Regions from separate parts of the Paenibacillus sp. J22P277 genome, predicted to be linked through region 1. Evidence: riboswitches for the same ligand, from Rfam matches in the RefSeq annotation. Region 1 holds a riboswitch; each other region holds the start of a gene.

Region 1 (7,903 bases):
ACACGATCGCTTCATGATCTGGAAATCGCTCCAGTTCTTCCGGTTTTAACAGTCTTCTTCCGGTTATCCCAGAATTTTGACCTTTGGATACGTGCTTGCCTCCGTCCGTAACGCTTGAACCGGTGGTTTCTATGGTGTAATCGCCCAACTTCTTGCTGATTTCCTCGGCTGTCTTCGTGCTGGACGTGAGCAAGTAAAGCCATACATGACAGTTTCCTTTAATGGTCTCCGCTGCTCCCTGGTAAAGCTCATCGAGCTGTTGAAAGTCTTGGACGATCAGATGCCATCGGATGCCCCGGCCTCCAGAAACGGTAAGCTTCGTCGGAAAATCCTTGAACGGCGGCATGTTACCAAACTCATCCAAAATCATGTTCACACGTACCGGCAGCCGTCCATGATGCTTGTTGGCCAGTTTCACCAGGGCTTGATAGGTTTGTTCAACATATATAGCAGCAAGTGCATGCCGTGTCGTGTCCTCGTCCGGAATGATTAAGAATACCGCCGTCTTTTCTCTTCCCACGTCTGCCAGCTCGTGATCCTGGGCACCGGTCAAAAACTGAATTGCCGGATCCGCAAAGTTCTTCAAGAGCGTGGCCACGCTGGAATAAAAACTGCCTCGCATTCGTTCTGGCGCAAGGCGAGCCGCAATAAAAGCCGAACGCGCCGGATGGTCTTTCGGCAATTTCTTCATATAATCATTGAGAGGCACATAGTCGATGATTTGATTCCCCATCCTGGCCTTCTGGACCTCTCCTAACTCCCCGAGCATCGTGTAGACGCTCGTCATGTGCTTCTGCGCGTCCGCGTCTGCTTCCATGGCTACGGCCATTGTTAAGGCTTGGAGAACGGATTCCGCCCCGTTATTCCACGTTTGGTCGCCTTTTTTGGTTCCTGGCGTTTGATGGACGAACATGTGCGCCATACTGGATGCCAGCTGCACGGCCTCAGCCTCTTTGCCGGCCTTTAACGCTTGGACAACCGGATGCATCGGGTTCCACCGGTTCCCCCTGCCAGGCTCTCGTAAATCCAGAAACACGATTTTGTAGCCCATCATTTGAAGCAAGAAGCGTTTTGATTTCGCAAGAATCTCGCCCTTCGGATCGGTCAAAATCATGCTCTCGCCACTGAACGCAAGCCGCCATAGGGTCGGGAATACCCATCGCCTCGTTTTTCCGGAACGTGTAGTCCCGATAATGAGCGTATGTAAGTCCTGGTCAATGATCCACGCATACCCCTTGCGCAGCATCGTACCGACGACGATGCCTCCTTTCTGTACATATTCGCCGAACTTCCAAACCATGGCCTTCTTGTCCATTTCCCGATCCGTCATCCAACGAGACGTTCCATACTCGCCCGATCCGACAGCATCCGGTCCGCCTACCCCTTCTCGAACCTTATTTCGTTTGCCCGGAAGATCAATCCAAAACGCATAGATCAAGGGAATAGCCATGACACCTTGTAGGCAAAGCCATAACTGCCAATTCTCTTTATTGGAGAAGAGCAGCTTTAACGCTTCCACCAAATTAAACTCCTGCATCCACTGATTCGGCGCATGCATGGCATTCAATCTGAAATAATGCGGGAACCGAACGACGGACGGCAGAAACAAGATATCTAGCAAAACCAAGAGAAGGACACCGATCCATTTCCCTTTTACTTTCAGCCGTCTTCACCTCCTTCACCTAAATTCAAGAAGCTATTGAGTGTATGTTGCATACTTTCTTGATACTCGCGTTCCTCGTTCGTGATATCGGGTTCCAACGACTTCGTTTCTAACGCTGCTGTAGCTTCCTGGAAGAGCACCTTCGAAGGGATGGCTCCATCTCTTCCTTTCATGCCATGCAGCAAATATTTGATCTCTTCAATATCCTCTTTGAGGGGGACGACATGGTGGACATAATGTTCAATGGCTTGCCGAATAAATTCGGACTTATTTCTAGCATCTAGGTAGAACCTTTCGGCTTCAGGAGAGAATTCAACTTTGGCCGATAGTCGGTGTTGCTGCCGATAGACCAAACTCATCCTCTCCCTTTTCCGATTCCTTTCATGGCGAGTGCTTGCGCGGCCAGATAACCCTTTGCATTTGCAAATTGCGGATTTTCAATTTTCGCCGCAATATCGAACCTTTCCGAAAAATGTCCGTAGAGGTCATCGCCGCCTCCGCCGCCAATCATGATCGCCGCCAGCGTATTAATGTCATCTCCCCAACGTTGTTTGAGTTGTGAGCTGATATCGAAAGCCAGGGTTTCATAGGCGATTTTTTTATATGGCTTCAAGTCGACCGTTTTCCCTTTCGCCGTGAGCATACCGTTAAGCCCTTTCCATGTTAGTGCTTTCTCGACTTCCTTCAGATCCGGTTCATAACCTAACAGCGGCTTTTTGGCCATCTGCTGGATTTCTTGCTGCGCTGTATTCATACCAATGTCTAGGCTGCCGGAGTATGGTTCGGAACGCGGCGTCAGACCGCGCTTACCAATCGTCATAAACAGGTAATCGGTCGTTCTGAAGCCCACTTCGATCACGGCGATCGGTTTATTCAGCATGTGAACGTCCTTCACTTGTCCATAAATATCGTAGAGCGCTGCATAGTACGCACCTGCACCTTGAGGGAACACGAAGACACTTGCAACACGAATTTCTTTCGCTCTGCTTTTTTGCTCACCGTCAACGGTTACTTTCAGTGTTAAGCCGGTCAGTTTTTTCTGAAGGTCAGCATGTTGTGCGGCATAGACCGACATCGGAAGGCCGACTGCCAGCTCTACTGATTCTTCTTTCTCGTTCAACAAGCCCATCGCAGTTGAAATAAGAACGTCTAAATTCCGATTTTTCGCGTGTTCATTCTCCCACGTACGTTGACCTCCGGCGGCCAAGGCAGCATCGCCCACATAATACGAAAGCGCGTCTTCCTCCGGTCTCTCTGGGTTGCTAATCGTCACCACATAATCGTCACTAGAGTCGTTACCGAACGCACCCGTTACAGAACTATTCCGCTTCACGCCTACAACCGACGGAAAAATAACTTCTTTCCCGGCTTCGTTTACGCCTTTCGTGTAGCCAAAACCAATATCTACTGAAATTCGCATTGATGTTCCATCCCTTCAATTTAGCGTTCATATTCTTGGCCGCGCTGCTGTTGCCGTTCAATTTGCTTTTGTCGTTTTGCCATGCGCTGCCGCTCAATCTCACCTTGGGCTTGGGTCTGTGTTCTCACCTGTTCCACTGCCCTCCAGGCCGATTTCCATACAGCCTTGGCTGTGTTTCCTTGTTCATTCTGAATATCTTGTTGTTTTTTTTTGGTCGTCCGTATCCGTACAACCTCTTCTTTGTTGATCTGTGCCGCGCCTTGGACGACGACATTTGCAACGCGATCCCGCAGATCAGCAAACGCTTTATTTTTGGCCTTTTCGATTTTCTCCGCGTTTGTAGTATGAAGTCGGGTCATGTCCTCGACCGAATTCAAATAGCGGGTTAATGATTCCTTGAAATCCGGTTGCTGCAACATCGCATCGGCAACGTGCCGGGCCTTAACCTTGGCTTCCTCTGGCATGAATTTCAACACCGCCCGGCCGTGACCAGGCATGAGCTTTGAAAGCTCATCCATGCCTTTGACAATGACTTTCAGTTCGTCCGGGTAGGGTTTTGGTGCGATCCCCGTCTTCCCCGCGCCAGCAGCATATAAGTCCAACTCAACGCTTTTCAGCTCACCGCGGACTTCATCAACCAGAGCTACGGCTTTCTTCGTGTCACCCTTTGATAGGTCACGGATCAAGTCACGCATAGCCGTCTTTTCTTGGGTCAGACGTGTGCGTTCCTCAGCGTAAATTTCCCGTATGAAGACGTTCTTGACATCCTTTCTTTCGCCTTCGGAAATCCTTCCCTTTGTACGCTTGGGCTCCTTCTCCCACATCACTAAGTGCACATGCGGATGTCCCTTTTCCTGATGAAAAGCGGCTACCCATCGAAGGTTACTTTCACCGATCCCCATCTTGGCTGCGGCTTCCGGAACCGCCGCACGCATCACCGTTTCCCAGCTTTTCCGAGAATCGAAATCTAACAATCTAGCATCTTCCTCTTTCAAAGACAGAACCGAACGCCACACAACCCCTTGATGTTCTTGTAGTTCATTTTGCACATCGGCCAAATCCAGCTTTTCGCCCGATGCCCCGAATAAGCCATGACTCCCCGGACGTTCATGCGCGTATTTTACGTGGCCTGTAGCTGTTCCGAAGTCCTTGGCTACCGCCTCTGAAACCGGATGCTGGACATCTTTAAGTTCAAGGCCCATATCAACGCCGGTTCGCTTTCCAATGTAGTTGATATGCGCCGCATTTTTCGCCTGATTCTTCGCGCCAGGCGCGTAAAATGACAACTTGAACATAAACGGTGATTGAAAGCGTGTATGCTCATCTGTGAGTGAAAGATTAGCCATTGCCACTTCCTTGATCGGTTAACTGATCGTTGGACGTTTTCACAAAAGCAACCGCTTGTTTGCGTGCCGCCTCATGCAGCGCTCGTCCATTCTTTCCTAAATCCTCAAAGACTTGCTGATTCATGTACATCCCTGTCGCAGCTGCGATTGCCGTTTTGGCATTGATCTTAGCCAGCCGTTCTTCGACGGGCTTTAAGGCATCCCCCATGGCCTGGCGGACAGCAAGCAATACGGGATCCATGCTGTCCTGAACCAACTCCTGAGCAACTGCCCTCTCCAGCAGTCGACGACATAATTCGGCTTTGGCTTCGCGGCGCATTTCGACCAACGCATTTAACTTCTTGTCTAAATCTTCATCGAGCCGGATTCGCATCGGATTCATTAGCTTTTGCTTCATCGTTTCACCCTTTCTTCGTGTTGTAGTCGCAAAAAATAAAGCAGGACCAATCGTTTGCAAAATTCTGTAGTCCGAAGTTGGCGAAAAGGTACAACACCGTGCCCCGTTTCGTAGTCACTACTTATGCGTATTCTCCCCGGCTTTGCCGGGGATGTGTAGACTCTGCGCGACACGCGCCTTATCCTGCCTTAATAAATAATCCCTTTGTTTTTCTCGTGCTGCTGGGAATCATACAGCGAATTTTTTGATTCCCACTCCTTACTCCTGTCATCACTCCACGCTCCTCGTCATAATGAAAAAGCAGCATCCTTCTCTAAGGAGCCGCTTCAGATCCCGGCCTTAACCAGGGAAACATTCGGCGGCCAGGCTGTCATTCATTCGCTGCTGGCGAACCTTAGACCCTGTGGCTTTGCGTCCTTGCCTTTCAGCAAGTTTGCTATTGTCGTTGTTTATACAGTTTTTTGGTAACTAGGACAAAAGACTATTTTTGTGCATTCATTATTAAAATGATTCTTTTTCTCATTGCATAAACGCAGGTCATTTCAAAAAACTAAGACTAAAGGACTATCTAAAATATATACTACATAAAAAATGTTACTTTAACCTTTTTAAGTCATAATAATCTGCCGACAACCTATTTATACCAATCTTTGTGTGCACCTTAGATCGCTCTGTTAGTCATAATACTACCTGTCACATATTTTTCCAAGTACAAATATTTAAAACTTTTAAAAGTTCACATTTTATATACCATGAGGTTGATATCGTAATAGGTGAAAATGCCACCTTCGGCCTTGATATTTGCACATCTAATGTCCTAGTCCAATTGGATCATAAATTCCCAAGCTCCGCAGCTCCCCCTAACTGCTTGCTGATTGTTGTACTTCATAATTCCTTATATCCGCCATCGTTGATGATTTCTGTCTTAAAATGAAACGTTCAATTTATTACCGAAATTCATAATAGATTCATCTTGTATTCAATGGGATCCATTCACTGTAGTCAGACTATTAATAGGAACAATGCCCCCATTCAAAGTGAATAGTGTGCAGAGTCATAATTTCAGTTTTAAAATGCTCAATAAATCCCTATAAGTCATAACAAAAAATATGGTCAAAATTGATGTATATAATAGAAGGAACGAAATCAACGCGATTAAAAATATGACCATATACAAGTTATGAATTTCTCAATATTAGCGTACATCATGAGTTCGTCTAAATACCTCGCGATCAAAGCTCGCGTTGTTCATTGAAAATAAAGTAATAGACTTAGTCGATGCGTTGGACCAACGGTCAGTTTAATGTGTTGTGATATGATAGAACTAGTGATTGTTCTATCCAGGAGGAGTATCGATGCACCAGATAAAACCGCAAGAATTCGAGGCTGTTATTAAACTCCCCTCGAATATTAGGTATGAATACTTTATAAAGAGGGTCGTTGATTCAGAAGAAGTCTGGGGGTTATATGATGACGGATGGGCAATGTCTTCAGATGACAACGGGAGATTGCTTATTCCATTCTGGCCTAAGAAAGAATTTGCAGAGTACTGCGCTTATGAGGATTGGTCAAATTATAAAGCACAGGGGATCCCATTAGACGAATTTATTAATGACTGGTTACCCAATATGGCTGAGGACCAGCATATGCCATCAATCTTTTGGAACCGAGATGATTCTGCAGTTCTTGAGATTTCAGTACTGCTAAATGATTTAGAGCAGGAACTTGAAAAGTATTGAACCATCGTCACGCTAACGATTACGACAATGCAATGCACAATATCGATAAAGATGTACATCGAACGGAATCTCACCAGAGATAAGGAATGGGAACAAAAATTAAGATCGTGGACTCGGACTCGGGGGATCTTACTTTGAAGGTTAAGAAGGTCTGTTATTTATTGCTGGAGGGAATCCGTGAATTATAAATTTTCGATTGTTGACGATGACACTGATCAGGTATTGGGTTTCTGTAATGCGATAGAGTCAGTACAACAAAAGTCGAGAAACGATGAGAAATGCTATTCGCAACTGATGTTACATAGCTTTACACTTTCAGATGTTTGCAGGGCCATGCCTAAAATAGTTTTTTCAAACTTCTATCTTAATTTCCTGAGCAAGGACAATACGGTTCTAGGTGGATATTATTTCAGTTCGGATCAACTCGTGAAAATAAATCCATTATAATTATTGGAAGAGACACCTGTTACTATAGGGGGGTATTTTGGGGAAGAACCTTTACCTTTAGCAAGTCAGGTTTGGGATCAACTACGTGAGAACCCTAACACCTATGGGCAATGGAAAAACTGTTCATTGGAAGAGAAACGAGCATGGTTACAAGTTGTCCGTTTAAGGGGCCTAAGGGATGATACAATGGGAAAGGATCAAGTAGTAGGAATTGATGGTAAGTGTATTCAAGATGAAGTGACGTGGTACCTGGTCTTTGGTGAAGCTATCAATGGTCCCTTTGGCTATTATGGTGCGAATTTGGATAGTCTTAGTGATTGTTAATGTGGAGGGTTTGGTTTGGTCCCTCCCTTTACGTTAGAGTGAATGGACTTTCATTATTCATTTGAGAGTAACCGGGAAAATCATGCTCGATTTATTTCCTTGTTATTTCAAATCCTTACTAGCCGAGGATGCAAAATACTGATTTCTAATTAAGCTAACGGTTACGATGGCTCAATTATGACACGAAGGCAGCTCGGAGAACGATCTGCTGCTTTCGTTACGTTAAGGACCATTGGCGGAGAACATTCAACTCATTAGTCCAGAGTTCGCAGAATGAGCAAACAATCCAATTCATTTATAATTGCTTCATCAGCAGATCCTCATTATTCATTAAGATCTGCAGGACAATACATCGTATAGTTGCCAGGCAATACCGCGATACCGACGAAGTAACTTTTCCACGACTTAAGTATTGTCCGCGGCATCAGCTGCAATATCATTGCGGAACTTGTGCAAGCTGTAATCGTGGAATACCGTTAAACGAACGAGATTGCCGTCGCGTTGATTTTTGGTGAGGAAAGCATCTATGGGTCCATCTAGTCTCGTATTAATAAGTTCATCGTAATA
Region 2 (7,903 bases), on a different contig from region 1:
CCAATCCGTATCCTTACCTGCAGCAGGCGGATATCTACGTGCAGCCATCGCGGTTCGAGGGGAAATCCATCGCGATCGACGAAGCGAAAATCCTGAGCAAGCCCATCGTCGTCACCAATTTCCCGACGGCCAAGGATCAGATCACGGACGGCGTGGACGGCCTGATCGTGCCGATGGAGGCGAGGGCCGTCGCGAACGGCATCGAGAAGCTGATGCTGGACCGGGAGTTGACGGCGAAGCTGTGCGGGCATCTGGCACGGCATATGACCGGCACGGAAGATGAAATCGAGAAGCTGTACAAGCTTCTGGCATAGGGTGGTACGGAAGTGAAGAAAAAATTGCTGTTCGTCATGAACGATCTGTACTGCGGCGGGGCGGAGAAATCGCTGTTGTCGCTGCTGCAAACGATGGACTACGCCCGATACGAGGTAGACGTGCTCCTGTTCAAGCAGGAAGGCGATCTGTTGGATCAACTGCCGCCGCAGGTGCGCCTGCTGGACGGAATACCGGAGTTCGACTGCTTCCGGCAGCCGATCAAGCAGGCGGTCTTCTCGAGCGTAAGAGCCGGGAGGCTGGATCTTGCGCGCGCCCGGATCGGGGCCGGCATCGTGTTCAAGACCGAAAAGAACGGCGCCAGAAGCGAGCAGAAAGCTTGGAAGCACATCGCATCGACCCTGCCTCGTCTGCAAGGGACCTACGATGCGGCGATCGGCTACCTCGAGAAGGCCCCGGTTTATTACGTGATCGACAAGGTGAACGCCAAGAAGAAGCTCGGCTTTATCCATACGGATTACGACAGGATGGACATGGACGCGGCTATCGACCGCCGGTATTTCGGACGGCTCGATTATCTGGTCTCCGTATCCGAGGCGAGCGTCGATACGCTGAAGCGGAGGTTCCCGGAGTACAGGAATAGAACGGTTCTGATGCAAAATATCGTATCCCCGCCGATTATCCGCGACATGGCCGGTCCCCGGCCGGGCGTGCTGACGGACGAAGCGGTGACGATCGTATCCGTAGGCCGGCTGGAGCGGGCGAAAGGCTTCGAACTGTCCGTTCGGGCTTGCGCCTTGCTTGTCCGGGCCGGGTATAACGTGAAATGGCACATCGTCGGCGAAGGGTCGGAAAGGTCGCGTCTGGAGCAGCTGATCGCGCAGCATAACCTGCAGCATCATGTTTTTCTGCCCGGCGTCATGGATAATCCCTATCCGTATATCCGTCACTGCGATATTTACGTGCAGAGCTCCTTATACGAAGGGCGCTGCCTAACGCTTACGGAAGCCAAAATCCTGCATAAGCCCATCGTGTCGACGGATTTCGAGGCTGCGTACGATCAGTTGGTCCAGGAACGGAACGGCTTGATCGTCGCCAAGGATCCGGCCGCGATCTGCGAAGGCGTGAAGCGGCTGATCGACAGTCCCGCCCTGCGCGAGGCGTTCGTACGCCATTTGCAAGACGAAGAGCTCGGAACGGAGCAGGAGATCGAACGGTTGTATCAATGGATCGGTTAGGAGGTAGCGAAATGGTTGCTTACATACTGGGCGGATTGCTCCTGGCGATAATCCTCGTCGTCGCGCTGATCGACGCCGTGCCGAGCCTGGCGGAGTGGCAAAGCCGGATACGCATCGGCCGGTATTCGGATACGAAGACCTGGAGCGAGCGAATCACGCGCGTCGGGATCGGCTGGTTGAACCATGCGCCCAAAACGAAAGTCACGGATAACACAAGGCTGGTCGCGCTCGACATGCTGAAGGGCAATTATACGAAAAGCGCCATCCAGCACTGGCAGGAAGCTTCGCTGCTGCTTGGATTGAACGACTATGCGGCCGCTAGCGGAGATGCTTCGGCGAGGCAGGCGATCGAGACGTACGTGGATGCCCGCATCGACGCCGCGGGCCGTTGGAAGCTTGCCCCGCAATACGTGGAAAGCGTCATGTTGGCTTATGCCGTGTTGAAGTCCGCGGCGGCCGAGGAATCGGAACGGTTCAAGCCGGCCATGGACGATATGTGGGCGCTGATCCAATCGTTGATCGGCGAGGACGGCACCGTCCTGTACCGCCGCGCCGTGAAGGATTACCGGTACGTGGATACCGTCGGGTTCATATGCCCGTTCCTGGTGGCGTACGGCTTGAAGTACGACAAACCGGAATGCGTCTCGCTGGCCGTCCGACAAATTCAAGCCTATGCGAAAGCGGGCATGCTGGAAGGGCATTTTATCCCCAGTCATGCCTATCATGCCGGAAGCGGCGTTCCGCTCGGGCTCTACGGCTGGGGACGCGGCCTGGGCTGGTTCGCGTTAGGGCTGATGGGGGCATGGCAGGAGCTGCCTGCCGGTCACGCGGCCAAGTCCGAACTGACGCCGACGGTGGTCAAGTTCGCGCGGGCGGCGCTTGCCTTTCAGGGCGAGCAAGGCAATTGGAACTGGACGGTCACGCGGAAGGAAGCGCGCGCCGATGCTTCGGCAACGGCTGCGCTCGGCTGGTTCCTATGGGAAGCCTCGGCGATCGGCGAGATCGCGGAAGAATGCCGGCAGGGCGCGGAGAAGGCGATCCGGTATCTCATGAGCGTCACGAGAAGAGACGGCACCGTCGATTTCTCGCAAGGCGATACGAAGGACATCGGGGTGTACGCGATGCTGTTCACGCGGCTGCCCTTCACGCAGGGCCTATGCATCCGATTAATGAACGCCTATAGCAGCGCAAAGGCGATGTAGGTACGGCAGATAGGGGATAACCATGAGGGTCAAGAGCTCGCTCATCAACATTGCGGCAGGAGTCGGCAATCAGCTCGTCATTACGATATTGAGCTTTGTTTCCAGAACCGTATTCATCAACAGCCTCGGCATGGAATATCTCGGGGTCAACGGGTTGTTCACCAATATATTATCGATGCTGACGCTTGCCGAGGCGGGCATCGGCTCGAGCATCGTGTACAGCCTGTACAAGCCGGTAGCGGACAACGATATCGACCGCATCAATAAACTGATGAAGCTTTATCGCCGGGCGTACCAGATCATCGCGCTGATCGTGACGCTGCTCGGCTTGTCGCTCCTGCCGTTTCTGGACGATGTCGTAAAGGGTGCCGACGTGCCGCATCTGACGATCATCTACCTCGTGTTTCTGCTGAATACCGTGACGCCGTACTTGTTTTCGTACAAGAACTCCTTCCTGAACGTCAGCCAGAAAGGGTACATCGTCACGCTGGCTTTCTCGGTCTCGTCGATCGTCTCGACATGCATCAAAATCGCCATCCTGTACATGACCAAAAACTACATCCTGTTCCTGATTATCGACAGCGCGATCACGCTGACGACCTCCTACATCCTTACGGTCGTTGCCAATAAGATGTATCCGTTCTTGAAGCGGAAGGTGAAGGGGCTGCTGGATCCCGAGACCAAGCAGGGGATCATCAAGAACGTCAAAGCGATCGTATTGCAAAATATCGGCGGCTACCTGGTGCTCGGAACGGAAAATATTTTGATTTCGGCGTTCGTCAGCGTCATCGCGGTGGGCTTGTATTCCAACTACAAGATGCTCATCGAGATCGGCAGGACGTTCATCAATCAGGTGTTCAACAATCTCTATCACAGCGTGGGCAATCTGGTGTCGAAAGAAAGCGGGGACAAGATCTATCAGGTCTACAAGGTCATGCTCCTGCTCAGCTTCTGGCTGTACTCGCTCTTCACGATCCTGCTGTATATCCTGATCGAGCCTTTTATCCGGCTCTGGATCGGCGCCCAGTACTTGATGTCCGGCGGCGTGCTCGCGCTGCTGATGCTGCTGTTCATCGAACGGGGCATGCGCAATTCCATCTCCACGGTGAAAACGACCGCCGGGATTTTTCATGAAGACCGCTTCGTTCCGCTGGGACAAGCGGCCGTCAACTTGGCGATCTCGATCATCCTGGTCCGCGAGATCGGCATCGCCGGCGTCTTCGTCGGTTCGCTGGCCAGCGCGCTCGTGCTGCCGTTCTGGACAACGCCGTACCTGGTTTACAAAAAAGTGTTCAAGCTGTCGGTCATCGATCATTATCGCAAATACGCCTATTACGGATTGGTTGCCTTAGGCGCTTTTTTTGCGGCGGATTCCATCAGCGGCTTGCTCCCGGCACCCGACTTCATGCATTTGATCGCAAAAGGGGCGATTGCTTTTGCCGTCGTCAATTTGCTCTACATCATCGTGTTTCACCGTTCCGCGGAGTTTGCTTACCTGCTGGGCATTATGAAGAGCTTCGCGGGAAAGCTTGCCGCCCGCGCGAAAACGAGTCGGAAAGTGGAGGTGTAGGAAACATGGCCATTCTAGTCACCGGGGGAGCCGGGTATATCGGCAGCCATACGTGCATCGAGCTGATCGAGGCGGGATACGAGATCGTCGTCGTCGATAATTTCTCGAACAGCAAGCCGGAGGCGGTGGACCGCGTCGCCCGGATTACGGGAAAATCGTTTCCGTTCTATGAATTGGACCTGTTGAACCGCAAGGGTCTGGACGAGGTGTTCGCCAACCATGCCATCGAGGCGGTCATCCATTTCGCCGGGCTGAAGGCAGTCGGGGAGTCGGTGCAGCTGCCGCTGTGGTATTACTACAGCAATGTGACCAGCACGCTGGTGCTATGCGAGGCGATGCAAAAGCACGGCGTGCGCAAGCTGGTATTCAGTTCCTCGGCCACGGTCTACGGCGCCCCGAAGGAAGTGCCGATCGCCGAAGACGCGGCCATCGGCGCGACGAATCCATACGGTCGCACGAAACAGATGATCGAACAAATCTTGCAGGACTTGGCGGGAGCGGATGCAGCCTGGGGCATTACGATATTGCGCTACTTCAATCCCATCGGCGCGCATAAGAGCGGCATGATCGGAGAGAGCCCGACGGGGACGCCGAACAATCTCATGCCGTATATTTCGCAAGTGGCGGTCGGGAAGCTGAAGCAGCTGCAGGTATACGGCAGCGATTATCCGACGGCGGACGGGACGGGCGTGCGGGATTACATTCACGTCGTCGATTTGGCGTTGGGGCATGTGAAGGCGCTGGACAAGCTGTTGGCGCGGCAGGGCGTCGGCATTTACAATCTGGGTACCGGACGGGGCTACAGCGTACTGGAGATGATCCAGGCATTCGAGCGCATATCCGGCAGGCGGATCGCCTATGCATTCGCCGATCGAAGGCCTGGCGATATAGACATCTGTTACGCGGATACGACCAAGGCGAGCGAGGAACTCGATTGGAGAGCGATCAGAAGCCTGGAGGAAATGTGCGAGGACACCTGGAGATGGCAGTCGAGCAATCCGGACGGCTACAAGAAAGAAAGCGCCGAACCGATAATGAATATACCGAGCGCAGGTTGAGACGGGAGCGAAAGCTTCCGTTTTTCTAGGTCTAATTACCTAGTTACGATGAATGAATATCGAGAAGAGGCAGAAGAAAGCAGAGGAAGAATATCAAAGGCGGCTATTTTGGCGTTTGACGAATGAAAAAATTGGCGAGTACCGGGGGATTTTGCGGATACCTGTAAGGGGAAGAAGGGGAGAATCGAGGGAAATAAGGCGAAAAAGGGATTAATAACGGAATTCGACAAATATATGCAAAAAAAGTCAATTCGCTTCGACAATTTTCGATGGAATGGTACCATAGTCTTATGTATAATGGGTAATAAAGGTAACGATAATCTACAATTGGAGACAATGAAGTGCGTTTTTATCTGGGCACCTTAAACGCATGGAGTCAGTGGTGCAACCGGCCGATGACAATCGGAGGAAACAACGTGAACAAGACAATCGTAGAAAACAAAGAATTGTTGGATGTTGAATGGGTGGCCTTGATTATGTATGCGCGCGAGATGGGACTTAGCATCGAAGACGTGCGCAGCACGTTGGACAAGCTGCAGAATGCCGACGTGCAAAATAAAGCAGAAGCGGGCTAACCGCGATTCTGCTTACGCGGATTAGTCGCGGTTGATCTTCCATTTGTTGAATTCCAGGAACTCTTTAAATTGTTCTTTGCTTACGCCGGACAGCATAGCCTCTTTGACCAGCGCTGCCCATTCCGTATCCAATTGCTCATTCGCGCCTTCTTTGGCCTCGGATTGAAGAAATTCCTCGACGGTAATCCCCAGAACGACTCCGATTTTCTCCAGAAATTGAATGGACGGGTTTTGTTGAATGCCGCGCTCGATCGAGCTAAGATAGGACTTGGCAACGCCCGCTTTCTCCGAAAGCTCAGTAAGGGAAAGATTCTTTTTTTTACGCAACATTTGAATTCGTTCTCCAATCATTGACGAATGCCTCCTTTTCCAGTGTATGATCCATTAACCGTTCTCTCTATAAAGAATAAGGCTTCTGATTAATGGATTGCAACTCTTGCAAGGAAGTTGAAACGTTTTCAGGGAAATATCCTTCGAGATTTCGCTAATTATTTCAATCCAGGACCGATTGATCGAACAGCGCTTCCCGATAATCAGGAAGCGATGACTTCTTGGTTGCGAAGCAGTTGGTTGAACATTCCGTCGTTTGCGGCGGCCAGTTCGTTGTAAGTTCCCCGTTCCACCATCCTGCCGTTATCGATCACGATGATCTGGTCGGCATGCCGAATCGTAGACAAGCGATGCGCGACGACGATGATCGTCATGGTTCCTTTCAATCGCTCGATCGCTTCTTGAATCTTGCGCTCGTTCTCGGTGTCCAGCGAGCTGGTGGCTTCGTCCAGCACCAATATGGACGGCTTCCGGATAACGGCTCTTGCCAGTACGATTCGCTGACGCTCGCCCCCGGACAAACGCACCCCGCGGTCGCCGATCACGGTATCCAAGCCCAAAGGCAGCTTGCTCACGAATTCGGCCGACGACGCGAACTCCAGCGCTGCCCATAGCTCGCTTTCCGTCGCGTCGGGCTTGACCATGCACAAGTTGTCCCTGATGCTGGCGTTGTATAGGAATGGATCCTGCGCGACATACCCGATGGATCTTCGCAGCGCGAGCAGATTATCGGACGTCACGGCTTGACCGTCTACGAGCAGTCGGCCGGACTCGGGTTGAATAAGACCCATCAGCAGGTCGATGAGCGTGCTCTTGCCTGCGCCCGATAGGCCGGCGATGGCCGTCATCCGGTTTGCGGGAATGGTGAAATTGATCTTGTCCAGCGCGTAAGCATGTTCGGACGAATCATATCTGAACGAGACGTCGCGGCATTCCAATCCCTCGCGGATCGGCAATGGCCGGATGGAGCTGCCGTCTTGAAGGATGCCGGCAAGACTGCGTTCTTCGGCTTCCCGGCTGTCCTCGTGGAGCTGGCGCAGCGATTGGAAGGCGGGAATGGTGGAAGCGATATTTTCGAGATTGGATTGCAGGCTCGTGAATCTAGGCCAGAGCCGCGTGAAGATCAGGATAATCAGCAGCAGGCTTTGTCCTTCGGAATGAAAGAACTTGAAAGAAGCGAAGACGAACACGGCGACCAGCATGGCGGATGATAGTTTATATAGAAGCTGGGAGTTCATGCGGAGCCGGATATAGTCCAGCTGCTCCCGTTTCATGCCGGCGGTAAGCGCATGCAGCCACTCCATGCGGGATTGTTCCAAGTTATTGCTCTTGATATCCTTCATTCCGCTCAATTGGTCGCTGATGCCGGCCAGATAATCCTGCGCATAGCGGGAGGTTTGTCCGCCCAGCCGTTTGGCTTTGCGGATGAACCGATGCGAGAACAGCGCCAGGATGCCGCCGCCGAAGAGCACGAACAAGGTCATGAGCGGAGACAGCCAGAATGCCAGCACGATTTGAACGATCGTAAACAAGATCGAAGTAATAAACGTCAAGAAGAGATTGATGCCGTTGATCACGCGGGCGAATTCGATCGTGAGCAGATTCATGAGATCGGACGAGCGGCGGTTCAGGAAAAACGTCCATTTGGCTTTCAGCA
Region 3 (7,903 bases), on a different contig from region 1:
ATGTAGAACAGGACATGCCAGTCGTAGTTTTCGACGATCCAGCCGGATAACGTCGGTCCGACGGCCGGCGCGAAGATCATCGCGACGCCCATCATGCCCATCGCCTTGCCGCGTTCTTCGACGGGGTAGATCGTCAGGATGACGATGGTCATCAGCGGCATGAGAATGCCGGCGCCGCAGGCCTGCACGAGGCGGCCGGCCAGCAGAACGTCGAAACCGCTGGACACGGCGCATATGGTCGTGCCTATCGCGAATAAGACCGAAGCGACCAAGAACAGCTTGCGGGTCGTGAACCTATTAATGAGGTAGGCGCTGATCGGCACGAGTACGCCGTTGACCAACATGTAGCCATTGGAAAGCCACTGGATCGTGCTCTCGCCGACGTCGAGATCCACCATCATTTGCGGCAGCGCGACGTTAAGCACCGTTTGGGCTAGCAGCGCGACGAAAGCGGCGATGAGCAAGGAAGCCATGATCGGCCCTTTGCGCAATTGATTGGATACCATAGTAGTCATTACGTTATGCTTCCTCCCTTGATTGTCTTAAAATGCGCAGTACTTCTTGTTGGATCCGGCTAAGCTCCCGTTGATCGTCCTCGGGAAGCTCGAGCAGCGGCCGCAGCATATTCAGCCGCGTTGCGTCCGTTTCGCGCCAAAGCCTCATCCCGTTCTCGGACAGCGAAAGGGTCATTGCCCGCCGATCCGCTATCGTACGTTCCCGGTCGACGAGGCCCGCCTTGACCATCCGCTCCACGATGCCGCTGGTCGTGCTGCTGCCAAGATTGAGTTGCTCGGCGAGCTCCGACAAGCGGATCCCCGGATGCTCCTGCAGCACGCGCAGCACGATGAGTTGAAGCGCCGTGAGCCGGTGCTTGCCGGCGGCTTTGGCCATCAGCTGGAAGAAAGCTTGGTTAACCTCGCGGTAGGTCTGGAATAACTGCAAAATCCGCTGGTCTTCCACCGTACATCTCCCCCGGCAAATTATTTCGTATGCGAATTATTATCCGCTCATTTGTTATCTATGTCAATACAGACATATAATTTGGGCATTGAGTCTGATAGTCGCCCGCTTTCCATAGCGAGGATTAGTATCCTCAAACTTCCCGCCGTTCATCCCGGATTTCGCGGAGGCCAAGATTGCCTTGCGCGCAAAAAAGCCGGGAACCTCGCAATAAGGTTCCCGGCTTTCGGTATCGGATCTGTCTGCGCCGAGGCGGCTTAGAAAAACTTCGTTCCGGCGTAGTCGGCCGCGGCTTTGAACAAGCTTGTTTTTTGCTTGCCTTGGATGCGGGCCGCATCATAGGTCGTATCGATGACGAGCCATTTCTTCAGATCTTCAAGGTAAACTTCGTTCCACGCATGCTCCACGTTCGTGTGCGTGCGTTCTTTGCCCGTGACCAGCTTCGTCGGGATGCCGACGCTTCTCGCCATGGCCGCGAAGGTCGACGCGTAATCGTAGCAGATCCCGCCGGACGCTTTGAACACGGTGTCCAGGTTCGGCACGTAGCCGGCTTTGACGGTCTTGGCTTTCGCGTTATCGTAGACGAATTTCTTCGTAATGAAGTCATAGATGGCTTGAACCTTCTGCCGATCCGTCTTGGCGGTCTTCGTCAGCTCGGCTGCTTTCTTGACGGCCAACGTTTGGCTTGTCCAGTTGATCAGCGGATTGGACAACGTGAAGACCTGCTTGTCGTCCGCGAGCTTTACCGTCAGCGCTTCTTGCGCGACGACCTTGTACTGCGTGGCGCTTACGGCTTCGGCGATCAACACCGAATAGCTGCCGTTGCCCAACTGCAGCGGATATTTGGCCCCGCTCGTCAGCGCGTAGTCGTATTGCGTCGAACCTTTGGCGATGCGCACGATGGCTTTCGCGCCATTGGCCGGTTTGTAGGCCACGGTAATGTAGCCTTGGGGCAATCCTTGCTTGCCGATCAGTGCGGCGGCGGCTTGATCCGCGTACGTGTTCGGCACGATCAGACAGAGGGCGATTACGGCGGCGAGCAGCAGGGAAAACGACTTTTTGAACACAAAAAAACTCTCCTTTCGGCGGCTGGCTGTCATCTCGCTGGGAGCGCGAGGAAGACCCTGTAGCTTTGCGTCTTTAGCTTTCGCTAAATTTGCCTTTGTCGGTGGAAAGCACCGGCAGATTAAGTTGGTTAGCATTAATGTACTATAGGCTTGTCGATTTGCATAGCAAAATTTTACAAGTTTCCTAGGTCCGATCGTCTACGAGAAGTCCTTTGATGACGATCCGCTTGGTCGGGTGATAGAGCGGATGGCAGGTGATCAGCGTGATTTCGCGGTCTTTGCCGTTGCCCTTGAGGACGTCGACCTGCGTAGGCTTTACATACTGCTTCGATTGAACCACGTAGGTGTAAGTGTCGGTTGCCGTCTGCACCTGGACCCGGTCGCCGACCGTGAGCTCATCGAGCCGGTTGAAGTTCTTGCCGTACGTATGGTTGCGATGGCCGGCGATGGCGTAATTGCCGATCTGGCCCGGCTTGCCGGTGTGCAGGATGCTGGCTGCCGACAAGGCGAGATGCGCCTGCGTGGCGTCCGTGATGATCGGGAGCTTCAGATCGATTTTGTCGATCAGGAGCACGCCTTCGATCGATTTCTTGCCGATGCCCTTGGCTTGAAGCTTCGCTTCCATCGGATCCTGCTGCGCCGCGGGCTTGACGCCGGTCGGCGAGGGGGTAACAGAGGCGGTCGGCGGAGTAGTCTCCTCGTCGGACAAGTCCTGCGGATCGGCGGGCATTTCTTCGATCTGCCGGAGGTTATCCTCCCAGGCCGCTAGTATTCGCTGTTGCTGATAGGTTTCATAGCGGTCCTTGATCGTCGGAGAGAGAAAGATCAGAAGACCTGCGAGAATTAGGGCATAAGGTGCAATTTTTTTAATCATCGTGTCGAAACCTGCCTTTTTAAGGACGAAAATGGATTTAATTGGTTGCGATCGTGTCGAATCCTAGTATAAACTGGATAGGTGCTATCTGCCTAGTTAGTTTACCTTTATTAGGTAGAATTGCGCAAATCGCTAGACGATTCATTACGAAAAGAGGTTGATGACGAAAAATGGTTTTCAAAAAAATAGCGGGCTTTGCCGTGGCCCTGCTGGTGCTTTTCCAGGTGGCGAACGGAATCGGATTCTTCTCGAAGGCGGATGCGGCTGCCATCGAGAACGACATCAACATTATCGACAGCGCGGCGTTGACGGTGTTCGACGCCCATGATAATCCGGTATTGCCGACCGACATGCTGGACCAGGGCGCGAAAGTAAACCTGGACTATAGTTGGTCCCTTCCTAACGGACATGGCTACGTTGCCGGCGATACGTATACGTTCCACATTCCGGACGAATTCCTGCTATTCAATGATCTTAACGGAGATCTGATGCTGGACGAAGATATATCCGTGGGTACGTTTACGGCAACGGCCGCGAACCACGATGTCGTCATGACGTTCAACGATTACATCGAATCGCATGACGCCGTAGCCGGAATTCTGAAGTTTTCCTCGCAGTTCGACAAGCAGAAAATCACCGGAAGCACGGAATATACGATCACGATTCCGGTAAAAAGCGGACCGCTGGAGTTTCCCCTCCACTTCAAGCCTACGGTCACGTCCACGATCGAGAAGGGCGGCGTGCCCGCGGGCTTCAATCCGAAGACGATCGAGTGGACGGTCGACGTCAACAAGATGCTGCATACCGTGAACAACGCCGTCATGACGGACGAGCTGCCGGCGGGTCTCTCGATGGCCGATACGTCTTCGGTCCAAGTCTACGACTTGACGGTGAATCTCGATGGCTCGGTGTCATCGGGAAGCGCCTTGGATCCGTCCCGGTACACGGCGGATGTTACGGATGGCGTGCTGAGCGTTCATTTCGTCGATAATCCGGCTACTCCGGAGAACCCAATCAAGTCGGCTTACCGTATTAAATTCACGACGGACATCGTCGATGTCAGTGCCGGCTCCTTTACCAACACGGCCAAGTTCAAAGGCGACACCGAGCCGGAAGCCGCCTCGAACTCGACGGTCAACGTCAACTACGGCAAGCTGCTCGAGAAATCGTCGACGGGCTATGATTCCAACACCCAGACGATCTCGTGGGCGATCAATTACAACTATAAAGAGCAATCCATTCCGCAAACCGATGCGAAGCTGGTCGACACGTTCAACGACGTGCAGGTCCTGGTGCCGGGATCCGTCGTCGTGTACCCGATCACGCTGGACATCAACGGTCATGAAACGAAAGGTTCCCCTATACCGGGTTCCGATTATGCGGTGACGCTGACCAACGATCCCGACCAGCATCTGAACGGTTTTGACCTTCAATTCGCGAACGCGATCACGACCGCCTATAAAGTGGAGTACCAGACGAAAGCCTCGAGCCGCGTAGACGGATCGGCGACGACGAACATCGTGAACAAGGTATCCGCGAACGGAACGTCGACTACCGCGAGCCGTGGCATTCGCCAGGTTATTCTGCAGAAGAGTACCACGGGCACCGATTATATCGCTCAGACCGAGTCATGGAAGATTCGTTTGAACGAAGACAGTCAGACGATGACCCATGCCGTCCTAACCGATACGTTTACGAACGGCGGAATGCAGCTGGTTCCGGGAACCCTGACGGTGACGCCGGACAGCGGGACTGCCGCCGCGCACAACATTACGTATACGGCAAGCCCGACCCCGGCAGCCAACGACGGCTTCCGGATTGAATTTACGGAACCGATCACCGTGCCTTATACCATTACGTATACGACGACGTACAACAATGATTGGCTCAATTCGGACTGGATTACGAATAACGCCTCCTATCCGAACCACGCCACGGTGGTTTGGGACGAAAATGCGACTCATACTGAATTGAAGGCGGACGCGACGTTCAATCCGAACAACGAGACGAAGGCCAACGGCTACAAGAAAGGTTCATACAACGCAACGACCAAACAAATCACGTGGACGGTCGGCGCGAACTATAACCGCAAATCGCTGGCGAACGCCTTCATCGAGGATCAACTGTTGGCCGGCCAGACGCTGGTTGCAGGCTCCCTGCATGTGTATAACATGACGATTCCGTCTAACGGCGCTCCCGGTCAAGGGACGGAAGTGGATGCCGCCGACTACACGATGAGCTATGCGAGCGATCTGCTTAAAATCAGTTTCAAGAACCCGATCACGACCGGTTATATCATGGTCTTCACGACTAGCCTTGCTGACGATCTGATCGATGCGTCGATTGGCAACACGGCCAAGCTGCTGGACGGCACGACGCCGGAATCCCAAGACTTGAAGGCCACCGTCAACATTCCGCAGGGCGGCGAATACGTGAACAAGACCGGCAAGCAGAACGGCGGCAAAATCGACTGGACCGTTAATATCAACCGCGGGCAATCGACCGTCAACGATGCGCTCGTGACGGACGAGCCTACGGACAATCAGCTGCTGATACCGGAATCGTTCCATCTCTATCCGACGACGGTCGCCGCGAACGGCGACGTGTCGAAAACGGGCACGGAGCTTGTTAAAGACACGGATTATACGCTTGCGATCGAAACGGATCTCGAGACGGGCGAGCAGCTCTTCAAACTCGCGTTCCTGCATCCGATCACGAGCGCGTACGTATTGGAGTACCAATCGCTGATCGTTGCCGAGAACGGCGACACCGTTTCCAATAAAGTGAGCTTCAGCGGCAATAACGTGCATAGCGTCACGAAGGAAACCACGAAAGACATTATCGTCGGCGTATCGAGCGGCTCCGGAACGGGCAGCGGCGTGCGCGGCGGTCTCGCGGTGCTGAAGCAGGATAAAGATTCGCATCTCGCGCTGAGCGGAGCCACTTTTGCGCTCTACCGCCAATCCGGCGGGGACCGCATTCTCGTGAACACGCTGACGACGGACGCGGACGGTAAAATCGAGTTCAAGAAATTGTTGTACGGGGACTATGTATTAATCGAGAAGATTGCGCCGGCGGGCTATCAGCTGGATACGACGGAGCATCCGGTCAAAATCGATTCGACGACGACTGTTAATTTGACCGTCGACAACGCCAAAATCGTGGTCACGGTGACGGTGTTGAAGCAGGACAGGGATACGCATGCCGCTTTGAGCGGGGCGACCTTTGCGCTTTACAGCCAGTCGGGCGCGGTTCGAACGCTGGTGAGTACGTTGACGACGGGCGCGGATGGCAAAGCGCCGTTCACGAATGTGCCGTTCGGAGATTACGTGCTGATCGAGACGTCCGCGCCGGCCGGCTATGAACGGGATACGACGGAGCATCCCGTCAAGATCGATTCGGCGACCGATGTCGGCTTGACGATCGACAACTCCAAAATCTTGGTCGCGTTGACGGTGCTCAAGCAGGATAAAGACACGCATGCCGCTTTGAGCGGAGCCACCTTCGAGCTGTACAGCCAATCGGGCGCGGTTCGCACGCTTGTCGATACGCTGACGACGGGCGCGGACGGCAAAGCCCAGTTCGACAATCTGCCGGTCGGGGATTATGTCGCGATCGAAACCGCGGCGCCGCTTGGTTACCAGTTGGATGCAACGGAGCACCCCGTCAAGGTTGTTTCGAACACCGATATCGATCTAACCGTAAATGACGCTAAAATTCTGGTCAATTTGACGGTGTTGAAGCGGGATATCGACACGCATAGCCCGTTGAACGGAGCCACTTTCGCGCTTTATAGCCAAGTCGGAGCGGATCGCGCGCTTATAGGTAAGCTCACCGCGGTCACGGATGGCAAAGTGCAGTTCAAAGACCTGCCATTCGGGGATTATGTGCTGATCGAAACTTCCGCGCCTGTCGGTTACAGAACGGATCCGACAGAGCATCCGGTCAAGGTGGATTCAGCGTCCGATATCGAGGTGACGGTAGACAATAACAGATTGCCGGCACCGCCGACGTCGACGCCGCCGTCCGATCCGACGACGGATCCGACGGATACGGATCCATCCACGCCGGTGACGCCGTCAGACCCGGATACTTCGACGCCAACGGGTCCGGACACTTCGATGCCGACAACGCCGACAGGTCCGGATACCTCGACGCCAACGACGCCGACGGGTCCTGCGACGACGCCTGCGAAGCCGGTGAAACAACCCGAGATTCATGAAACGACCGGCAAAGACGAGCTGATCGAAAGCAGCGTGGACGTGCCGCTCGGCGGCATCGCCGTCGTGAATCAAGGTCCGAAGCACGGCCAAGTGACGGTGAAGCCTGACGGCAACTGGACCTATAAGCCGGGCAAAGGCTACACGGGCAAAGACAATTTCTCCATTATCGTGAAGGACAAGGACGGCAATGCCGAAGAAACCTTGATCACGATCACGGTCGGAGACGTGCCGCTCGGCACGATCGACCCCGGAACGGGAGCGACGCTTCCGAAGACGGGGGAAAGCAGTCATATGGGCATAAGGCTGGCCGGCCTGGCCGTCATCCTTCTCGGCGTGTTCCTGCTTAGAAAACGCTTGTTCCGGATCACGAAGTAAGTTAATACGACGATGAAGAAGGCTCCCTATTCCGGGGAGCCTTTGTCGGCTTCAGCCGCGCCCGGTCACTTTCCAAAATATGTGATTCGATGCTATGATGGGCAGCATGGGAGCGTGATGGAGATGCCGCCGGAGGTAAAGGCGATTTCGGTGCTGTTTACGATCTTTATCGTGCTTTGGACGGCAGCGGCGTTGGTAGCTGCGATCTGGCCATATCGCATGTGGAAGATCGCGCAAGGATGGAGAGCGAGGCATGAGCCACCCGCGGCCTATTTTGTTTTCCAGCGCATCCTGGCAGGCTTGTTCGCCTTGGTTGGACTGGGGCTGCTGCTGCTTCCCGTATTTCGCTAAAAAAACGATGAAACGGATGGTGACGCGACATGTGCAGAAACATCAAAACCTTG

What was found. Region 1 has a riboswitch for cyclic di-GMP ahead of AC50YL_RS34690 (hypothetical protein). Riboswitches for the same ligand answer to the same signal wherever they lie in the genome.
Region 2: linked by a shared signal. The riboswitch ahead of AC50YL_RS32830 (anti-repressor SinI family protein) and the one ahead of AC50YL_RS34690 (hypothetical protein) in region 1 are both predicted to bind cyclic di-GMP.
Region 3: linked by a shared signal. The riboswitch ahead of AC50YL_RS31750 (transglutaminase-like domain-containing protein) and the one ahead of AC50YL_RS34690 (hypothetical protein) in region 1 are both predicted to bind cyclic di-GMP.

What each region holds. Positions count from the first base shown of each region.
Region 1 covers NZ_JBXENS010000014.1:90,337-98,239, forward strand. Annotated here, with positions in the region: gene AC50YL_RS34670 (VirD4-like conjugal transfer protein, CD1115 family) at 1-1,627, opposite strand, end outside; gene AC50YL_RS34675 (hypothetical protein) at 1,660-2,022, opposite strand; gene AC50YL_RS34680 (ParM/StbA family protein) at 2,019-3,083, opposite strand; gene mobP3 (MobP3 family relaxase) at 3,104-4,429, opposite strand; gene AC50YL_RS34690 (hypothetical protein) at 4,422-4,826, opposite strand; cyclic di-GMP riboswitch class I at 5,181-5,274, opposite strand; gene AC50YL_RS34695 (DUF2750 domain-containing protein) at 6,182-6,565, shown strand.
Region 2 covers NZ_JBXENS010000011.1:178,708-186,610, reverse strand. Annotated here, with positions in the region: gene AC50YL_RS32855 (glycosyltransferase) at 1-314, shown strand, start outside; gene AC50YL_RS32850 (glycosyltransferase) at 327-1,511, shown strand; gene AC50YL_RS32845 (glycoside hydrolase family 88 protein) at 1,523-2,713, shown strand; gene AC50YL_RS32840 (lipopolysaccharide biosynthesis protein) at 2,736-4,283, shown strand; gene galE (UDP-glucose 4-epimerase GalE) at 4,289-5,341, shown strand; cyclic di-GMP riboswitch class II at 5,662-5,744, shown strand; gene AC50YL_RS32830 (anti-repressor SinI family protein) at 5,758-5,916, shown strand; gene AC50YL_RS32825 (helix-turn-helix domain-containing protein) at 5,938-6,267, opposite strand; gene AC50YL_RS32820 (ABC transporter ATP-binding protein) at 6,450-7,903, opposite strand, start outside.
Region 3 covers NZ_JBXENS010000010.1:159,463-167,365, forward strand. Annotated here, with positions in the region: gene AC50YL_RS31740 (DHA2 family efflux MFS transporter permease subunit) at 1-515, opposite strand, end outside; gene AC50YL_RS31745 (MarR family winged helix-turn-helix transcriptional regulator) at 520-960, opposite strand; gene AC50YL_RS31750 (transglutaminase-like domain-containing protein) at 1,218-2,027, opposite strand; cyclic di-GMP riboswitch class I at 2,042-2,131, opposite strand; gene AC50YL_RS31755 (class D sortase) at 2,212-2,901, opposite strand; gene AC50YL_RS31760 (SpaA isopeptide-forming pilin-related protein) at 3,072-7,499, shown strand; gene AC50YL_RS31765 (DUF6199 family natural product biosynthesis protein) at 7,623-7,850, shown strand; gene AC50YL_RS31770 (DUF2277 domain-containing protein) at 7,880-7,903, shown strand, end outside.